3 regions of the Paenibacillus kyungheensis genome follow, and region 3 is predicted to be linked to each of the others. Evidence: predicted binding sites of a transcription regulator. Region 3 holds the regulator's gene; each other region holds the start of a gene.
The links. Region 3 encodes Rex, which represses fermentation and respiration genes when NADH is low (regulators of the CRP and FNR family bind a similar motif). Its sites were predicted from a motif close to TTGTGAAATATTTCACAA; they were not measured.
Positions count from the first base shown of each region.

Region 1: adhE (bifunctional acetaldehyde-CoA/alcohol dehydrogenase) is a predicted target of Rex. The motif match lies at 2,197-2,214, and genes of this name have one in related genera.
Region 2: qoxA (cytochrome aa3 quinol oxidase subunit II) is a predicted target of Rex. The motif match lies at 2,234-2,251, and genes of this name have one in related genera.

Region 1 is NZ_CP117416.1:3,428,831-3,432,937, reverse strand. Features, by position in the region: gene PQ456_RS14690 (uracil-DNA glycosylase) at 1-623, shown strand, start outside; gene PQ456_RS14685 (winged helix-turn-helix transcriptional regulator) at 803-1,120, shown strand; gene PQ456_RS14680 (Crp/Fnr family transcriptional regulator) at 1,233-1,955, opposite strand; gene adhE (bifunctional acetaldehyde-CoA/alcohol dehydrogenase) at 2,287-4,107, shown strand, end outside.
Region 2 is NZ_CP117416.1:4,335,476-4,339,582, forward strand. Features, by position in the region: gene PQ456_RS18740 (cbb3-type cytochrome c oxidase subunit I) at 1-976, opposite strand, end outside; gene qoxA (cytochrome aa3 quinol oxidase subunit II) at 1,045-2,076, opposite strand; gene PQ456_RS18750 (hypothetical protein) at 2,363-2,632, opposite strand; gene PQ456_RS18755 (glycoside hydrolase family 95 protein) at 2,997-4,107, opposite strand, start outside.
Region 3 is NZ_CP117416.1:3,261,231-3,265,337, reverse strand. Features, by position in the region: gene dinG (ATP-dependent DNA helicase DinG) at 1-1,602, shown strand, start outside; gene PQ456_RS13920 (redox-sensing transcriptional repressor Rex) at 1,599-2,246, shown strand; gene PQ456_RS13915 (amidohydrolase) at 2,239-3,546, shown strand; gene PQ456_RS13910 (cell wall elongation regulator TseB-like domain-containing protein) at 3,577-4,107, shown strand, end outside.

The DNA.
Region 1 (4,107 bases), 170 kb from region 3:
GTTTGGAGCGAGTAGCCGGACATCGGTTAGAAGGATTTTTAGGTGGTTATGGTAAATTTCCGGGTGGATTAATGATGGTAGGAGAAGCACCGGGAGCGAATGAGATTGAAAAAGGGATTCCTTTTTGTGGACAAGCAGGTAAAGTGTTAGATGGTTACTTTGATGCTTTGAATATTACAAGAAATGATCTATATATTACAAGTACTGTACGTAGTCGTCCATACAAAGACAAAATGATTCAAGGTAAACATACAGCCGAACGATCAAGTCGATCGAATCGTACGCCGACTTCGTATGAAGTATTTGCGTTTGCACCTATTTTGGATACTGAGATTGAAACGGTACAACCGCAAATTATTATTACGCTTGGCAATATTGCTTTACAACGATTACTAGGCAAAGGATACCAAGTCTCTCAGGTTCATGGTCAAGCACGGCGCAGTCATATTCAACAAGTCGATGCCGATCATATGGATCAGGGATATCACTGGTCAGAACAGGAATACTGGATTTTTCCTATGTATCATCCTGCGGCAGTATTGTATAATAGATCATTGACAACTATTATTGCAGAAGATCTGGTCATTTTGCGAGAATTGATCGATTTAACGCTACAATCATAATATAATGTTGAAAGATTGAGCATTAATCTGTAATTATGTAATGTTTTCGTTCTCTTTTCAGGTAAAATATGCTAAAATATATGTACTAACTAATCGTAAGTTAACATCGTAATATGATGAAATACGAGCTTATGACTATCCGATCCCGTGTTTCGGAACAATTGAAGAGGTGAGAGAACATGGAGCAACACCAGTTGGGATTATGTCCCCGTTTTGAGACCGCGTTTTCATTTTTAGGAAAAAGATGGAATGGTCTAATTATTCAATCATTAATGAGTGGTCCTAAACGTTTTAAAGATATTTCTAATCTGATTCCGATGATGAGCGACAAAATGCTATCTGAACGAATGAAAGATCTAGAAAGCAGTGGAATTCTGATTCGTCAGGTATATCCAGAGACTCCTGTTCGAATCGAATATGAGTTAACAGACAAAGGTCGTGCACTTAAGCCGGTTATGGAGCAGATTCAGAACTGGGCAGAGCATTGGGTAGAATAGTACGCTATGAATGAATCAAAAAAAGCTTTCCGCTATGAGTAACACACGGAAAGCTTTTTTGGTATCTTTAGTTGTCTAAACAGGTAAGTGTATAGAAGATACTGAATATTCATTAGATTCTGCATATTTCTTTAGGGCATAATTCACAGTGACATACTTCTTGTAAAGCTTCAAGGTCATGGATAATGATCATACCATGTTCATATTCGATACTTTCTTTTTTACGTAGATCGCTAAGCATCCGGTTTACACTTTCACGAGTAGCACCAATCATATTCGATAAGTCTGTATGCGTGATTTTTTTGTTAATCAAAATAGAACCTTGATCATTGTAATCTTCACCATACGTATTGCTTAAACGAATCAATGTAGAGCAGAGTGCACCTGGTTTACCATATAACATCAAGTCACGAACTTTAGTCTGAGTCAGACGGTGATGCGTTCCCATCCATTTCATAAAGTCGATTGCAAAGTCGCAATACTGACAGATCATTAATTCTAATTCTTTATGTTCGATCACAGCAACTTCTGTATCTTCTATTGCTTCTGCTGTAAATCCAAGGCGTGTACCAGAGAATGGGTCAGCTTGACCGATCATATCTCCTGCTTGATACATATATAGAATCAATTCTTTACCTTCATCGGTTGATTTCGTTAATTTAACGCGTCCACTTTTAAGGAAATATAATTTATCGGATAAATCGCCTTCCCAGAATAAATGAGATCCTGCTGCGATACTACGTTCTGTAGAATGGTTAAGTAATCGTTCCTGATTAATTTCCGAAAAGCATGCTGTATTATGACGTGGTTGAGTTTCTTCTAAAGACTTGTTCATTATTATTCGCCCCTTTATTTCAATTATACGTGAAATTAATCATAATGCATAACATTTTAGGAAAAAAATTGGAAATTAAATGATTAGTTAAATTCTACATTATATAGTAATAATGATGACTTACAAATGAAGAAAAGCTTATTCGTACTTTGTGATTAATTTCACTATTATCATACATCTTTTTATATTAAAATGCAAAAGGAAAAAATGAAATAGAATAAATTTAAAAAATAAAAATTGATTGTGAAAAATATCACATTATGATTTATGTCTCTATGCTATGATCAGTGCGTAGACAAAAGCAATACACATTCTGAGGAGGATGAGAGAAATGGCTGTAAAAAATGATGCTAGTCGCAACGTGGAATTGAGTGCACAGGAAGAAATTCAAAAATTAATTGATAAAGCTAACAAAGCGCACGCTGCATTTATGAATATGAATCAAGAACAAATTGATAACATCGTACAAGCAATGGCGTTAGCTGGTCTGGATCAACATATGTATCTTGCTAAACTGGCTGTTGAAGAAACAGGTAGAGGTGTATATGAAGATAAAATTATCAAAAACATGTTTGCTACTGAATATATATACCACAGCATCAAAAATGATAAAACAGTCGGTGTTATTGAAGACAATGATTATGAAAGCTTCCAAAAAATCGCTGAACCTGTCGGAATCATTATGGGGATTACACCTGTAACGAATCCAACATCAACAACGATGTTCAAATCATTAATTTCAATTAAAACACGTAACCCTATCATTTTCGGCTTCCATCCATCAGCACAGAATTGTAGTAAAGAAGCAGCTCGCATTTTGCTTGAAGCAGCTGTAAAACATGGTGCACCTGCAGATTGTATCCAGTGGATTGATGCTCCTTCAATGGACAAAACAAACGCTTTGATGAACCATCCTGATGTAGCCATGATCTTAGCTACTGGTGGTGGCGCAATGGTTAAAGCAGCATATAGCTGTGGTAAACCTGCACTTGGCGTAGGTCCTGGTAACGTTCCTGCTTTTATCGAGAAAAGTGCTGATCTACAACAAGCTGTTAATGACTTAATTCTTTCCAAATCGTTTGATAATGGTATGATCTGTGCTTCTGAACAGGCTGTAGTTATTGAAGAACCTGTCTATGAAAAAGTGAAAAAATTAATGATCGATAACGGTTGCTACTTTGTAACAAAAGAAGAAGCAGGCAAATTAACAAACGGTGCAATGAATACAGATAAATGTGCAGTGAATCCTTCTATTGTAGGACAATCTGCTGTAAAAATTGCTGAACTTTGTGGAATTACTGTTCCAGCGGACACCAAAATATTGGTTGCTGAACTGGAAGGTGTCGGTACGAAATTCCCATTATCTGCTGAAAAATTAAGCCCTGTGTTGGCTTGCTATAGAGTTAAAAATGCGGATCAAGGGATTGAACGTGCTGCACAAATCGTAGAATTTGGCGGTATGGGTCACTCTTCAGCTATCCATTCTAATAATGATGAAGTTATTCAAAAATTCGCTAACCGTCTACAAACTGGACGTATTATCGTGAACTCTCCTTCTACACACGGAGCTATCGGTGACCTTTACAACACTAACTTACCATCTCTAACACTAGGCTGTGGATCTTATGGTCGTAACTCTACTTCTTCTAATGTAAGTGCAGTGAATCTGATTAATGTGAAAAGGGTGGCTCGTCGTACTGTGAATATGCAATGGTTCAAAATACCTTCTAAAGTTTATTTTGAAAAAGGTGCAACTCAATACCTTGCTAAAATGCCTGATATTAGCCGTGTTGTGATCGTAACAGATGCGATGATGGTACAACTCGGTTATGTAGAAAAAGTACAACATTACTTGCGTCAACGTCAAACTCCAGTGGTTGTTGAAGTGTTCTCTGATGTAGAACCAGATCCATCTACAGCTACAGTTGAACGTGGTCGTCAAATGATGGAACGTTTCCAACCTGACTGCATTATCGCTCTTGGTGGTGGATCACCTATGGATGCTGCTAAAGGCATGTGGATGTTCTACGAATACCCTGATACTGAATTTGATAACTTAAAACAAAAATTCATGGATATCCGCAAACGGATTTACAAATACCCACATTTGGGACAAAAAGCACAATTCGTAGCTATTCCTACAACTTCGGGT
Region 2 (4,107 bases), 1.1 Mb from region 3:
CGAATGCAATAATCAACATGGCGAATACCATGGATGTGTAACCAAATAGCTTTTTACGTGAGAATACGCTGACGATTTCGGAGAAAATACCGAACGCCGGTAATATAACAATGTATACCTCAGGGTGACCCCACATCCAGATCAAGTTGATATACATCATCGGGTTACCGCCACCATCGAGTGTAAAGAAGTGAGCCCCCGCAAACCTATCGATAAACAATAGTGCTAGTGTAACTGTCAAAATTGGGAAAGCGAAAATGATAATGATACATGTTGCGAATACAGACCATGTAAACATAGGCATTTTCATAAATGTCATGCCTGGTGCACGCATTTTGATAATCGTTACCAAGAAGTTAATACCCGTTGCAAGGGAACCAATACCTGAGATCTGAATACCCCAGATGTAGAAGTTCTGTCCAGGTCCTGGATTAAATTGGAGTTCTGATAGTGGTGGATAACTCAACCATCCTGCATCCGGTGAACCACCGATAACGAAAGATAAGTTAAATAGCATCGCACCCAAGAAGAACAACCAGAAACTTAATGCGTTCAAGAATGGATAAGCTACATCGCGTGCTCCTAATTGAAGAGGAACAACAATATTAAAGAGTCCGAACATAAATGGCATCGCCATAAACAGGATCATAACTACGCCATGCGTCGTAAATACCTGATTATAATGTTCAGGATGTAAAAATTCGAGATTTGGGAATGCGAGTTGAGTACGCATCATAATGGCATCCACGCCGCCACGGAACAACATCAAAATCGAAGCAAGAATATACATGATACCGATTTTTTTGTGGTCAACTGTTGTTAAATAATTACGCCACAACCAGCCCCATTTTTTGAAATAGGTGAGTCCCACAACGATAGCAATCATCGCAAGTCCGATAGATACATCTGCACCGTAAATTAGTGGGTCGCCGGTGACGAAAAAGTCAGATGCAAAATCTTTAATTTTCTCGAGCATCGGGGAGCTCCTTTCCCTGTCTTTTATGTCACACGCTACGGTACAACTAACTTCAAATAAATCTGAACTTAATTGCTAGTATTCGTGTCTGTGCTTTCTTGATCATTCATTTCCATGCCATCGTGATCGCCTGTTCCCATATCACTTTGTCCTTCTTCACTTTGTTTCTCATCAATCTGAGTAGAAGGAGTGGTGTGAGTAGCACGATCTTTACCGCCTGCTAAACCGCCTGGCAAGTATTTGGTAACAAGTTGTTGGAATAGACCTTCCGGGAATGCAGAAAACGTTTGTTTGTCAGCAGTTCCAGGAACCGTTAGCGACTGGTATGTTTCCATACTCATAGGTTTAGACTCGGTTTTAACTTTGTTGACCCAAGTCTGATATTGCTCGTCAGATACAGCATTCACATCGAATCTCATTTGGGAAAAATGCTCACCACTGAAGTTAGCACCTGATCCAAAGAATGTTCCTTGATGATCAGCTTGTAGATACAATGTCATAGCCATACCCGACATCGTATAAATTTGTCCACCAAGTTCTGGCACCCAGAAAGAATTCATCGGAGCATCAGAAGTCAGTTCAAATCGTACAGGTGTATCTTCTGGAATCGTAATAGAGTTCACAGAAGCAATACCTTCGCCCGGGTACATAAATAACCATTTCCAGTCCATAGAAGCAACTTGGATTGTAATAGGTTCCTTCTGTGATTGAATCGCTACAGAAGGCTCTAATGCATAAGTGTAACGCACAGTTACGATACCAAGTACAGCAATAACGATGATTGGAATCCCCCACCAGATGGTTTCAAGCTTGGTGCTGTGGTTGAAATCCGGATCATATTTTGCTTTTCTACCTGGTTTGTCACGGTATCTCCACACTATAACAAAAGTGAGTATCGTTACCGGAACAATAACAATGGCAGTTAGAATCGTGGAAATCACGATTAGATCTCTTTGTCCTGCGGCAATAGGTCCTTTCGGATCGAGAACAAAGTAATTGTGGCTACCTGCATAAAGTGCCCATACCGTCAAAGCGAGTGACAGAACCGACACAATAATCATAACCCACATCATAAGACGAGAACCCGGTTTTTTGTTCATCTTAATCCCCTTTCTCACATAACGTTTAAGACGTTCATAATATTGAAACCACACATTTCTATGTTAACACTAAGTGTGCTATTTGCGTATCCATAGAAGGTGTAAATTCCACATTTTTTTGACTTGTTAACAAATCTGTCAATTTATTAACAGGTTATCGTGAATCTTTTCACATTATTTATATATTATCATATTGTGATTCCGTAAAAAAGCCCCTTTAAGAATTAATTCTTAAAGGAGCATGTATTTAATTAAAAAGGATTTATTTTATCGTAAATCTCATTTTTTAATCATCATTGATACTTTCTTTTCCTTCTTCATTACGAACCTGCATAGAACCGATCGATTTACCAATAAAGTAAATAAATACACTTCCTACTACACATCCGATACCCATCATCAATCCAGCGTTGTTATCATTAAATGGTTGGATATTCAAAATAATCGTTACTACACCAACAACAAAAGCAATCCAACCTATAATTGTTAGCAAACGAGTTAATCCACGCGCATTTTTTCCGGGTGAATTTGAACGGCCTTTTGTATTTGTCGCCATATTAAGCACTCCCCTCTTATGTTAGTATCCATTGCTACTCCAAACTAGGAGCACTTTAAAAATTACGTTTCTATTGTTATAGTCTCTATTACCACAATTTGCCCCTTTTGATTCGTTATTTAATTATATTCTTCTTATTTCTATATTATTTATTACAAATTATTGTCAAATAGTATGTATTTCATGGTCAAAAAGGCGACATTCTCTGTATAATACAGAAAATATCGCCTTAGTTCATCTCCCTATTAATATATTCATAGTTACATATTTGATAAGAATATATTTATATATAGAAGAAAAAAATATTTTTTCATTACTTCTCGTCAAAATATTCGTAGATTAACTGTATGATTAGACCCGAATTTTAGACCTTTGCATGTAATGTATAACTTCTTCCCGCTTCCGCAGTAAACTCCAGCACAAAATCAGTTTGTTGCTCATCAGGTTCAGTCAATGTAGAAGCTGTTAATGGATCTTCCAATTGCAGAGCAATAGAACTCACCAAGCGACAGGTTCCATGAAACTGCGATTCTACTGTCACTTCTACCAGTTGTGCTTGTTGCCAGTGCATATCTACTGTATATCCGCCACGTGCCCGTAGCCCTTTCACAAGTCCTTTATTCCATACTTGTGGCAACGCAGGCAGTAGATGTAGTTCTTGTAAATGGCTTTGAAGCAACATTTCAGCAATACCTGCGGTTCCACCAAAATTACCATCAATCTGAAATGGAGGATGAGCATCAAATAGATTCGGATATGTAGAACGCGATAATAACGTACTTACAAATTCATGTGCAGTCTCTCCATCCAACAAACGAGCATACAGATTAATAAGCCAAGCACAGCTCCATCCGGTATGCCCTCCGCCATGCTGAATACGTCGTTCTAGCGAGACACGAGCAGCTTCTACTAGCTCAGGTGTCTGATAACGATTAATCTCATGCCCGGGATACAGACCATACAAATGAGACACATGACGATGCCCTGGTTCATGCTCTTCATAATCCCGGTACCATTCTTGTAATTGACCATGGCGACCAATATGAAAAGGATATAAGCGCTTATAAGTCTCTTGTAGCTCAGTTGCCCAATCTTGATCGACTTCAAGCAATGTTGTGCTGGTGATACAGTGATCTAATAATTCGCGGATCAATGTCATATCCATCGTAGATGCTGCTGATGTACTACATCCTTCTCCAGAAGCAGTTAGAAATTTATTTTCAGGTGAAGTCGAAGGAACAGTAACCAAATAGCCTTCACGATCTTCAACCAACCAATCCAGTGCAAACCTAGCAGCTTCTTTCAAAATCGGATAAGCCGTTTCCCGTAAAAAGTCTAGATCACGATGATATTCATAATGCTCCCACAGATGCGCACATAACCAGATTCCACCAAGAGGCCAGAACGCCCAGCTTGCATCGCCTTGAGTCGGTACAGCCAAGCGCCAGAGATCACTATTATGATGGGTTGTCCAA
Region 3 (4,107 bases):
GCGAAGCATGAAGCAGGTACAGCAGATGTAGTCATCACCAATCACTCGAAATTATTTACCGATGTCAAAGCAGGACATCAATTGTTACCTGCTTATGATCGCTTGGTTATTGATGAAGCACATCATTTAGAAGATGTCGCAGGCAAGCACTTGGGTATGCATATGAAATATTTCACATTGGTTCATCCACTGTTACGATTGTTCAAAGACAGCAAAAATGGTCAGTTAGCGATTTTGCGTCAACAATTAGGCTCTTCTGGCAATGAACGTGGTATGGATTGGGCGATAGCGATTGATAATCTATATCCTGAAATTGTAGATGTTAAAGAAAACTGGGATAAATTAAGTGAGTTACTATTTGCTTTGTTGCCTCAGCGTAGTGATGCCGCTCCTGGTGAAGCAGGGCAGTTTACGCTTCGTCTTTTACCGGAAAAGCAACCGACCGAATGGAATGTGATTACAGAGCTTGAGAATCAGATTCATATCGGACTGAGCCAGTTGATTCGTAAAGGCGAGCAAGTGATGAATCAGATCAAAGACAGCGATGAGCAGTTAGGCACAGATAGTCTGGTAACAGACGTATCAGGTCTATTCAAAGACTTAACAGTGGTACGAGATGATCTGCGTCAATTTGTGAAGCTGGAAAGTACAGATACAGTCTACTGGTATGAAGCTAATGGGAATTACCGTAGCAAGTCTTTACAGATGTATGCTGTACCGGTAGATGTGAGCAAGCAATTGAAAGAGTACTTTTTTGATAAAAAGAAAAGTATTATTTTGACATCAGCGACATTATCAATAGAAAAGAAATTCCAATATATGATTGAACAGTTAGGGCTTGTAGAAGCGGAAAAAGAAGGTCGATTGATGACCGAACAGTTATCTTCACCTTTCAATTATCGTGAGCAATCGCTGTTGTTAATTCCGCGCGATTTTCCAAGTGTCAAAGGCAGTGTTGGTGATGCGTTCTTTGTAGATACGTTAGCGAACTCATTAGCGGAGACTGCCAAAGCGACCAATGGACGAATGATGGTGTTATTTACCTCTTATCGGATGCTCAAGCAGGTGTATGAGCCATTGAAAGAGAAGTTATCACATAGCGATATTGCAGTATTTGGACAAGGGGTCGATGGAGGAAGTCGTACCAAGCTCACTCGAAGATTCCAAGAGCGTTCAGCTTCGGTGTTACTGGGTACAAGTAGCTTCTGGGAAGGAGTCGATATTCCAGGCGAAGCATTAACCTGTCTGGCAATCGTACGTTTACCTTTTCAACCGCCCAATCATCCATTGCTTGAAGCCAAAAGTGAACGGCTGAAAAAAGAAAAGAAAAATCCATTTATGAAATTATCTGTACCGCAAGCAGTTATCCGTTTCAAACAAGGTTTTGGTAGATTAGTACGGACATCTAGTGATCGGGGAATCGTTATTGTCTATGACACTCGTGTGATCGAGTCCTATTATGGCAAGCATTTTCTATATTCATTGCCCGGTCCCAAAATGGAACATATGCCGACAGAGCAGATGGTACCCCGTATTACAGAATGGCTTAGCCAGGCCGAACCTGAAAAGGAAACTGTAAATCAAGAGGGGGAGCAAGCATGAAATCCGACAAAATATCAGAAGCAGTCGTGCGAAGACTACCTGTATACCTTAGATATCTGAACGAACTTCACACACGTGAAGTTCCTACAGTGTCTTCGCAAGAACTGGGACAAAAACTAGACTTGAATCCAGCACAAATTCGCAAAGATTTAGCTTATTTTGGAGATTTTGGACGTAAAGGGATCGGTTATGATGTATCATATTTGATTGAGAAAATACGTCATATTTTAAAATTAGATCAACAAATCAATGTGGCACTTGTAGGCGCTGGTAATCTAGGGCATGCCCTTTCTAACTATAATATGTATCTAAAAGAAACAATGAAAATCGTAGCTGTGTTTGATTCCAACGATTCGAAAGTAGGCTCTTTAATCAATACATTAGTCGTCCAGCCTATTGATGAACTTGGAATTACAGTCAAAGCGAGAAGTATTCGTATCGGAATTGTTACAGTGCCTAATGTTGAAGCACAGCGTGTAGCGGATCAGTTAATTGAAGCAGGGGTTGAGGCTATTTTGAACTTTGCACCGATTATTTTGAAAGCTCCACCGCATATTCGTGTGCATACTGCTGATTTTACAACGGATTTATTAAGCCTTGCCTATTATCTGGAAGATGGAAAGGAACATGAAACTAATGAATAACACCTCGAACAAATGGGTCATCAAAAACGGTATGTTTGCTGTAATGAGCGAAGAGAAATCAATGCTTTTTGGACATATGGTGATTGAAGATGGATGGATTACGTATCTTGGAGAAGAAGAACCTGTGATCGAAGAAGACACAACCGTAGTGGATGGCAATCATTTGTTCTTTATTCCGGGTCTAGTCAACAGTCATGGTCATGCAGCGATGTCGTTGTTACGCGGATATGGAGATGATCTTGCTCTACAAGTATGGTTACAAGAAAAAATGTGGCCGATGGAAGCGAAATTTACAAGTGACGATGTATACTGGGGAACTGCTCTGTCTGTATTAGAAATGTTAAAAGGCGGTACAACTACATTCCTCGATATGTATGATCGCTCAGAACGTGTAGCCGAAGTGGTAGAACAATCGGGTATGCGTGCAGTATTGATGCGTGGTGTAATCGGCTTGTGTTCAGAAGAAGAACAAAAGCAAAAGCTAAAACAATCAATCGACTTTGCACGTGATTGGCATGGTCAAGCGAATGGACGTATTACAACGATGATGTCTCCACATGCACCTTATACTTGTCCACCTGCATACATCGAACAATTTGTACAAGCAGCTCATGATTTGGATTTGCCGCTGCATACACATATGTCTGAGACACTAGCAGAAGTTCAATTAAACGTTACAGATTATGGATTACGTCCTGTAGCTCATTTGGAGAAATTAGGATTTTTCACTCGTCCAGCATTGTTAGCGCATGCTGTTCATTTGAATGATGAAGAGATCGAAGTACTTGCTGAGAATAAAGTAGCGATTTCTCATAACCCGGGTAGTAACCTCAAATTAGCAAGTGGTGTAGCACGTGTGCCGGATCTGTTGCGTGCAGGCGTTGTTGTGTCTTTGGGAACAGATGGCCCGGCAAGTAATAACAATCTGGATATGTTTGAAGAAATGCGTTTGGCTGCTCTTATTCACAAAGGAGTATCCGGCGATCCAACAGCTGTGCCTGCATTAGAAGCATTGAAAATGGGTACTGAATACGGTGCAAGATCTGTATTTTTGAATGATGTAGGTACATTCGCTGTAGGAATGAAAGCTGATATTACAGCACTTAATGTAGATCAACCGCATTTCTTACCACGTACTGATTTTATTTCACATACAATCTATTCTGCATCTGCCAAAGATGTATTGCATGTCTGGGTAGACGGTAAGCAATTGATCAAAGACGGTATATCATTAACATTGGATGAAGAAAAAATTCGTCATGAAGCCCAAAGTGCTTTTGAAGGTTTGCTTAAACGCTAACTGGAAGTCGATAGGAAAGGATGGCGTGTTTTGCGAAATTTGGGAAGTGGTAAGTGGATTGCAATCATTATCGTTGTATTGGGATTGCTGATTTTAGGTGTAAATCAATTTTATGTACATGTAATGGCAAAGCCATGGAGTAAAGAACAACTGGCTATTAATAGCGCACAGGAAAAAGCGGATATTGTATCTGTGACGCGTACGTTCAATTCCGTCTGGACAGATAGTTCAACGTATTGGGTCGTAGAAGGTAAAAATACAGCACAAGAAGATCTAATGGTCTGGGTCAAATTTAATATAGACGGTTCGGTAGCAGAAGGAGCTAATGCAGTGCATGTTGAGAAAACAGCAGGTACAGTATCCTATCAAGCCGCCACCGATCTTTTGCAAAAAGATTTGCCTGGAGCAGAAGCTGTACGAATTGTACCTGGCTCATATAATGGAAAATATGCATGGCAAGTTTTTGCCAAACTGAATGAACGTTATTATTATCTTTTCTACAATTTCCGTGATGGAACCAAATTAGGTGGACCTATGGAATTGCCTGCAACTTTAAAAGGA